DNA from 2 places in the Aeromonas molluscorum genome. Region 2 is predicted to be linked to the other one. Evidence: riboswitches for the same ligand, from Rfam matches in the RefSeq annotation. Region 2 holds a riboswitch; the other holds the start of a gene.

Region 1 (4,437 bases), on a different contig from region 2:
TCAGGGCTCTGGCTCGGGGTCGCCAATCCGTTGCCGCAATTTGCCTACTGGCGCGGCCTGACTCTGGCCTGGGCCGAACAGGAGTTGGCCCGCCTTGGCCGGGAGGGGGCTTGCGAGGCGGTGCTCGCGCGACTGGCTGCCCTTGGCGAGGAGTGGCGCATCGCCCTGGCGAGCGAGGAGGGGCTGGCGGCCAACTGGCTCAAGGACATGTACCGCAGTCATTGGCTGGACGTCCAAGACGACCTCAGTGGCCAGAGCTGTACCCTGCTGACCCTCAAGCGCCTCGATTGGCTGGAGCATGCTCTGGGCCACTGTTATGAGGAGCTGCTTGCCGGGGGCACTCAGGTCAGCCAGAGCCAGAGTGAGCTGCTCGCCCTGCTGGCGAGCCAGCGCGAGCAGGCCAAGGGCTGGCAGCTCGCCCCTGAGCGGGTGTGAGTCACAGCGTGACACCGCCCATCTGAGGCGCTGGCCACAAACAACAAGGGCGCCTGATGGCGCCCTTGTTGTCGTCAAGCCTAGGTGGCTCAGTCGAGCAGCTCCTGGTGCAGGCGATTCACTATCTGGTTTGCCTCGCCCTCGTTGACCAGGAAGCAGAGGTTATGGGCACTGGCGCCGTAACAGATCATGCGAATATTGTGATCGCGCATGGCGTCGAACACCCGGCTGCCGACCCCGGTTGCCTCGCTCATCCGATTGCCGATGAGGGCCACCAGGGCGAGTCCCGTCTCTACCTTCACCTTGCACAGCTGACCTAGCTCGGCCAATACCTTGTCGCCGAGCACAGGCTCGCCGTTGCTCTGGCTGCCGGTGTGATCCAGGGTGAGCGACACGCTCACCTCCGAGGTGGTGATGAGATCCACCGAGATGCGGTGACGGGCGAGTATGCCGAACACCTCGGCCAGGAAGCCGTAGGCGTGGAACATGTTGAGGCTGTGCAGGGTCACCAGCACCTGCTGGCGGCGCAGGGCCACGGCGCGAAACAGCGGGCTGCTCTGGGTGCTGGCGCGGATCCAGGTGCCACCGGCCTGGGGATCCTTGCTCGAGCCGACAAACACCGGAATGTCCTGGCGCACCGCAGGCTGCAGGGTGGAGGGGTGCAGTACCTTGGCGCCGAAGGTCGCCATCTCGGCCGCCTCCGAGAAGCTTATCTCGGGAATGGGACGAGCGCGGGTCACCAGACGCGGATCCGTGGTGTAGATGCCGGGTACATCGGTCCAGATCTCGATGGTGGCGGCGTCCAGGGCCTCGGCAAAGAGGGCTGCGCTGTAGTCCGAGCCGCCCCGGCCGAGGGTGGTGGTGCGGCCATCGCCGTCGGCGCCGATAAAGCCCTGGGTGATGATCAGGGTGTCGCCGAGCAGGGGCGCCAGCGCTTGCTGGCACAGAACGCGACTCGCGCCAAGATCAACGCTTGCCTTGCCAAAGCGGCTGTCGGTGCGCAGCAGTTGGCGTGCATCCTGCCACTGGGCCTTGACGCCGCGCTGGCACAATAGCTCGGTAAAGAGGCGGGTTGACATGAGTTCGCCGCAGGCGATGAGACGATCGGCCAATTCTGCATCTGTCTGCTGGGTGGCTTGCAGCGCCATCTTGCGAATGTCGCCGAGCAGGCCATGGATGATGGCAGAGGCTTCGCTCGGCTGGCCGAGGTCTTGCAATATGCTCTGCTGAATGTCGGCCAATTTGCCGAGTTGCGCCTCGCGCTCCCCTTCATCGAGCTCGCCCTGGGCCAGGGCGACCAGCAGGTTGGTCACGCCAGAGCTGGCACTCAGCACCACCAAGCGGGTTGCCGGGTTGGCCAGCACTATGTTGGCGCAGTTGTTCATGGCGGCGGCATTGGCGACGCTGGTTCCGCCAAACTTGGCGACATTGAAAGGGTTCATTGCATGCTCCTGTCTAAATATCAAAAATCCGGATCCGTGGGGGAAATAGACAGGGGAGGGCAGAAAATGGCAGGAATAGCAAAGGATCCCGGCCAGAAGCGCTCCACCTGTAGAACCCATCCAGTACCCGACCAGAGTCTGGCGCGGGTATTGGATAGACACTACCGATGACAACCCGGGGGATTCAGCCCCCGTAGCCGATGATGAGGAGACCAGTCTCCTGCACCATCTCGGCGCTGCTCCCCCTCAATCGGCATCATAGGACGCTGGTGTCCTGCTCCGATCTACCTGGGCAACGCTCCTCTTCTGGCTCCATCCGCTGGGGATGGAGTGCAATTAGAAATAACCCGCGTTGGATTGCACTGTCAATCGAGTTTCGAAAAAAGTTCAATCTCCTGTCGAAGGCAGCACAAAATCAACAGCTTAAAAAATAGTCTTCGACAAAACCTTGGAACGACGCTGCCAGTTGTAGAGCCGCTGACGCTCCACCGGCAGGGCCTCGACCTCCAGAGGCTCGAAACCGCGCTCCCGAAACCAGTGGATGGAGCGGGTGGTCAGCACGAACAGCTGGCGGATGCCGAGGCGCTTGGCACGTTCAGCCACCTTGGCGACCAGCTGATCCCCCCGGTTGGAGTTGCGATACTCGGGATGAATGGCCACACAGGCCATCTCGGCCATGGCCTCTTCCATGAAGCAGTAGAGGGCGGCGCAGCCGATGATGAGGCCGTCACGCTCTATGATGGTGAACTTGTCGATCTCCATCTCCAGCTGCTCGCGGGAGCGACGCACCAGGATCCCGTCCTCTTCCAGCGGGCGTATGAGGTCCAGAATGCCGCCAATGTCCTCTATGGTGGCGGCGCGGGCCTGCTCGGCGCTCTCGCGAACTATCTGGGTGCCAAGACCCTCGCGACTGAACAGCTCCTGCAGCATGGCGCCATCTTCCTGGTAGCTGACCAGGTGAGAGCGGGGCACTCCGCCGCGACAGGAGGCGATGGCCGCTCTCAGATAGCGAGCCGTGCCGGACATCTCCTCACCCGCCTGCTCCAGCTCAATCAGGTACTCCTCAGCCTGCTCGGGGAAGAGCTCGGAGACCGCTTGGCCATGGCGGTCCATGACCCCCTGGCTTGAGCTGAAACAGATCAGCTTGTCGGCTTTGAGATCCACGGCGATGCGGCGGGCCACCTCTTCGGAGGTGAGATTGAAGCTCTCGCCGGTGACCGAACAGCCGATGGGGGAGATGAGTACCAGGTTCTGTTGATCGAGTTGGCGAACGATCCCCTCCACATCGATGCGGCGCACCCGGCCACTGTGGCAGTAGTCGACCCCGTCATCGACCCCCAGCGGCTGGGCCGTGACGAAGTTGCCACTCACCACGCTTATCCGGGCGCCCTGCATGGGGGTGTTGGCCAAGCCCATGGAGAGTTTGGCGGTGATGTCGAACTGCATACCGCCACTGACTTGCTTGATGAGGGCGAAGCTCTGATCGTCCGTGACCCTGATCCGCTTGTGGTACTGGGCCTCTATGTTGGCGCGGGCCAGGGCCTCATCATTCTGGGGGCGGGCACCGAATACCAGCACGAGGCGGATCCCGAGGGTCTGCAACAGGGCGATGTCACTGACAATGTTGGCAAAGTTGGGATGAGCGACCGACTCGCCGCCCATCATGAGCACAAAGGTGGCACCCCTGTGTACGTTGACATAGGGGGTGGATTGCCGAAAGGCATGGACCAGGCTGGGTTCACGTTCGCGCACTCGAGATACATCCATAAAAAAACAGTAATGGGCCCAATATATGAAAATAAATTCACAAATCAAGACTAAATATTGATTTGGCGCGATTTATTGCCCGTACAGGGGCGGGGCCGAGTCTGGGGACATGAGATGAGAGGAGCAGGATGGGCGCCAAGGAGAGTGGCCATGGAGGCGAGGGCGGTTGATCCAAACGGGCAAACTCCTTATCTTCACAGCTCTTGCCGATGTCAGGGACGGGCGACGTGCCAGCGGCGCGGGCCTGCCTCGCTATTTAAGGATGAACAGATGGAACAGATGTTGTCAGCCGATCAGGCCCTGCCGGGCCGCGATGAAGCCATGGTGATTGGTCAGGTGCACGCGGTCAATGGTCACCCGACCCAAGGCCCCTGGCCCCAGGGTCTGGCGCAGGCCTGGTTTGGCATGGGTTGCTTTTGGGGTGTCGAGCGTCTGTTTTGGCAGCAGCCAGGCATTTATTCGAGCACGGCCGGCTATCAGGGGGGGCATACCCCCAACCCGACCTACAAAGAGGTGTGCAGCGGCCAGACCGGTCATGCCGAGACGGTGCAACTGGTGTTCGATCCGGCGCAGATAAGCTATCAGGATCTGCTGCGTCTGTTCTGGGAGCATCATGATCCGGCCCAGGGCATGCGCCAGGGCGGGGATGTGGGCAGCCAGTATAGATCCGTCATCTTCTATGCCGATGAGCAGCAAAAGGCTCTGGCCGAGGCGAGCCTGTCCGCCTATCAGGATGCCATGGTGGCAAGCGGTGATACGCGCACCATCACCACCCAGATAGTGCCCCTGGCCC
Region 2 (4,437 bases):
GCACAGGGAGACATAACGGGCATTGCCTCCTATTTCCACCTGAGCGCCATCCCGCGCGACCTGGCCATCGGCATTGACCCTGGCATTCATGTGCGCCTTGTTGCCACACCAGCAGATACTCTTGAGCTCTTCCACCTTGTCAGCCAGACAGAGCAGATGGTAGGAGCCGGGAAACAGCTCGGCACGGAAGTCTATCTTGAGGCCATAGGCAATCACGGGAATCCCCGCCTCGTCCACCACCCTGGCCAGCTGATAGACCTGCTCCTTGGTGAGAAATTGCGCCTCATCGACGATGAACACATCGATGGCCTGCTCGGCATGACGGGCCTTGACCATCTCGAACAGATCGCAGTTATCGCTAAACACCTCCGCCTTTAATTCCAACCCGACCCTGGCGCTGATCACCCCGAGTCCGGATCTGTCATCAATGGCTGGCGTCATGGCCAGAGGGTGCATGCCCCGCTCGAGATAGTTGAAGTGCGCCTGGATAAGCTGGGTGGATTTTCCCGAGTTCATCGCGGCGAATTTGTAATGTAATGAGGCCATGCTTGCTCCGATACCAATTTATGGCGCGCATGCTAACGCAGCATGACGCCAAAAACAAAGGGGCCCACAGGCCCCTCGTCATTCATCAGGCGGTGACTGCCGCCTTCTGACTGGCTCTAAGATAGAAAAGTGTCACCCCGAGGAACCAGACGCCGCTGGTAACAAAACCAGCGGTGACCGAGTGAGTCGCCCCCAGCACCAGGTAACCGAAGGCTGCCCCGATGGCAATGGTCAGCGCATAAGGCAGCTGAGTCATCACGTGATCGATATGATGGCAACCGGCGCCGGTGGAAGAGAGGATGGTGGTATCCGATATCGGTGAACAGTGATCGCCGAATACGGCCCCGGCCAGCACGGCAGAGAGCATCGGCAACATCATGCTTATCTCGCTGGCGGCGGCCATGTCACCGGCCAGGGGCAACATTATGCCGAAGGTCCCCCAGCTGGTGCCGGTCGCAAATGCCATGGCGCCGGAGAGGCAGAACATCACCACGGGCAGCAACTCGATGGGCAGCCCGCTCTGAGCCAGGGAAGCCAGGTATTTCCCTGTCTCCACATCGCGAATGACGGCGCCTATGGCCCAGGCAAACACCAGAATGTAGATGGCGGGCAGCATAGCCATGACACCGTGCTTGACGACCTCGAGCCAGGTACGCAGGCTCAGCCCCATGCGCAAGGTCAGCACCACGGCGACCCCAAGCCCGCACAGGCCGCCATTGACCAGGGAAGCGCCCACATCGGTATTTTCGAACGCGCCCAGTACCCCGAACGGCAACCCCTTCTCGGCCAGGGCAGCAGCCCCGGTGGCCATCATGAAATAGACGGTGGACGCGGTCAGGGTCAGGATTGGCAACACCAGATCGATGACCCGGCCGCGACTGGAGACGGGCAGATCGCCGCTGCTACCGGGAGGCACGCCCTTGGCCGGATCCCACAACTGCCCTTTGAGGGCACGCTGCTCATGCTCACGCATGGGACCGATGTCGAGCTGGAACACGATCACCACCAACACCATGGCCAGGGTGAACAGGGCATAGAAGTTCATGGGGATCATCTGCACAAAAGCAGATATCGGGCTCTGATCCTGAATACCATGGGCGGTCAAGATGCCACCGATGAGCGCGATGATATAGGCCCCCCATGAGGAGATCGGCATCAATACACAGACGGGGGCTGCGGTTGAGTCAAGCAGATAGGCCAGCTTGGCCCGGGATATATTGAAACGATCGGTCAGCGGACGGCAGATGGTCCCCACCGACAGACTGTGAAAATAGTCATCGATGAAGAACAGGAACACCAGCAGGCCGGTCAGCATCTTTGCCCCCCGTCTGTCCTGGATACGCTGCGCGGCCCATTCTGCGAATGCCAGAGTCGCGCCCGACACCGTCAGCAAGCTGATGATGCCACCCAGCAGCAGCAGGAACACCAGTATGTTGACGTTCCAACCATTCAAGGCACCGTCAGCCCAGAAGATCCCCTTGGCCACCTGGCCGAGATACTCGGCACTGGCCAGTGGCACAAACTGGTTTACCAGCAAACAACCCAGCACAATGCCAACCCCGAGAGAGAGCAGCACTTTGCGGGTCGTGACAGCCAGTATGACTGCCGCTAAAGGGGGAATGAGGGACCACGCCGAATCGGCGTAATGGGTAATGTCCATGATCTCTTGACACCTACAACATAAGGTGGAGATCTACCGAGAGGATAAAGAAGAAAATGAGCCCGTGAAGGGTTACTCCTCAGCCCCTTCAGTAGCGCTCCATAGTGATTGACTATGGCAGTACTGCACCTGTTCGATGCAATCCCAGCGACCCTGCATGATGGCATGATCACTTCGGCGCTGGCTCCTTTCCTCATGCTTCACAGGCATCACCCTCCGCATGAGTAGTTATAGGCAGCGCGCCTCTACTTAAAAGGTATTCGGCGGGTATTTTATCCTGATGATATTTTATATCAAGTTTTTTGATTTAATACTCATTCGAATCAAGATCTTTCGCCCAATGCCAGTGAGAGATTTTACGCAGCCTGCATTCGGCGAGATTTTAACCTGACAGCCACATTAATGGGGTTTTACACCCTAATTAACCCATCGACAGGGATTAAAAAATAATGTTCTTAATTTCTAATCATTATTTATTAATTCTCTCGACTTGACTTAATGTCATCCTGACGTATAAATTACCAGAAAATAGTTATCCAATAATTATCCCTTTCTTGCTCGCATGGTAACCACTATGACTGAATTTCTGAAAGTACTGCTGAATATCCGTAGCCTGCGTGCCGCTTGCCGTGAGCTGACCCTGGAACAACTGGAAGAAGGGCTGGAGAAATTCTCCACCATCGTTGCTGAACGTCAGCAAGATGAAGCCGTAGATCGTCAGGCTCGCGAAGAGCGTCAACGTAAAATCAATGAATATACCGAAATGCTGAAAGCCGCGGGGATCGACCCGGCTGAATTGGTTAGCACAGCCCCCTCCTCCGAACCGGCTAAAGGCAGCAAGCGCGCTCCGCGTCCGCCGAAATACCGTTATGACGACAACGGTGTCGAGAAAACCTGGACCGGTCAGGGCCGCATGCCTTCTGCCATCGCCAAGGCTGTTGAAGCTGGTAAATCCCTGGCAGATTTCGCTATCTAATAGATCCAGGTATTGCCCATGAAAAAACCTCGCATAGCGAGGTTTTTTTTTGCCTGATCCAAACAAGGCTACGTTCTGTCTGCTGGCAGAGCCATACTGGCATTCATCTGTCTGCCGCCTTGACCCAATGCACTTCCGGCTTGCCCTCTTGGCATACCAGATAGCGAGCCAGAGTGAAGAACCAGTCACTTAGCCGGTTAACGTAGGGAATAACGGCAGGGTTGATCTGCTCTTGTTCCGCCAGGACAAGCAGTTGTCGCTCACAACGCCGAGTCAGCGTCCGCACCACATGCGCCAAGGCGCCAGCCTCAGTTCCACCGGGTAGAATAAACTGGCGCAGCGGGGGTAATTGTTCAGTGTAGTGATCGATCTGGGATTCCAATCGTGCCGTCCATTCTTCCCTGACCTGCCAAATAGCACTCGACTGCGCCTCGCTCGAAAAGGCCAATTCGCCGCCCAGGTCAAACAACTCCTGTTGAATGAGTGTCAGCTCGGCTAATACCTGAGATTGCTGATCGGTTATTTTCGCAGCAAGAAGACCTATATGAGAATTTAATTCATCTATATCGCCATAACTGGCTACTCTCTGATGACTCTTGGCAATGCGGCTACCATCAGCCAATCGGGTCATCCCCTTGTCGCCTTGTCGGGTATATATTCTCATACTGATATCCTATCTATGATGGGGACTATCATTGCTTCGAGCCCATTTAATTTTATCTCATACGCCAATGCCAGCGATTGCCCCAAGGAGCCAGCCGGAAATCCACTTCTGGCCATCCACACCAGGTAGGGTTCAGGTAAATCGATGAGCCTGCGCCCCCGATATTTACCATAAGGCATTGGCTTGGCCAGGCTCAGCAATATCTGTTCGTCGGGCAAGGTGGTCATTTAATCGATTTCCAGATATTTGTGAGTCTGGATAGAGAGGCGCCAATTACGCTCGATACAGACCGCCATGGCAAGCTCGGTGGCCCTGGGCTTCTGGCTGATGGGTTGCAGCGCTATCACCACATCCTCACGCAACTGGGCGCCAGATAGCAAGTCATCCAGCTCCTCGACATGCCGCATCATGGCCACTGGATGCTTGATCTCATTGGCCCTCGCCAAGGCACTGGGCAGCACTGTCAGCCCGCCTGCCATCCCTATTTTGGGAGAGACGGTGACCCAGGTAGCCGGATGGGTCAATATCTCGCTGGTGCCGCTGGTTTCTATCTGCAGCTGATAGCCAGCCTGGTGCAAGGTCTCGCTGAGC

Evidence for each region. Region 2 has a riboswitch for lysine ahead of ACSMDR_RS02790 (Na+/H+ antiporter NhaC family protein). Riboswitches for the same ligand answer to the same signal wherever they lie in the genome.
Region 1: another riboswitch for lysine. It lies ahead of lysC (lysine-sensitive aspartokinase 3); the one in region 2 lies ahead of ACSMDR_RS02790 (Na+/H+ antiporter NhaC family protein).

Annotation. Positions count from the first base shown of each region.
Region 1 covers NZ_JBPQCY010000002.1:1,680,218-1,684,654, forward strand. The annotation lists gene ACSMDR_RS18270 (protein kinase family protein) at 1-435, shown strand, start outside; gene lysC (lysine-sensitive aspartokinase 3) at 525-1,877, opposite strand; lysine riboswitch at 1,966-2,191, opposite strand; gene argA (amino-acid N-acetyltransferase) at 2,301-3,629, opposite strand; gene msrA (peptide-methionine (S)-S-oxide reductase MsrA) at 3,915-4,437, shown strand, end outside.
Region 2 covers NZ_JBPQCY010000001.1:584,241-588,677, forward strand. The annotation lists gene ACSMDR_RS02785 (thymidine kinase) at 1-546, opposite strand, end outside; gene ACSMDR_RS02790 (Na+/H+ antiporter NhaC family protein) at 632-2,206, opposite strand; lysine riboswitch at 2,291-2,462, opposite strand; gene ACSMDR_RS02795 (H-NS family histone-like protein) at 2,781-3,182, shown strand; gene ACSMDR_RS02800 (cob(I)yrinic acid a,c-diamide adenosyltransferase) at 3,286-3,846, opposite strand; gene ACSMDR_RS02805 (DUF3820 family protein) at 3,843-4,073, opposite strand; gene queE (7-carboxy-7-deazaguanine synthase QueE) at 4,074-4,437, opposite strand, start outside.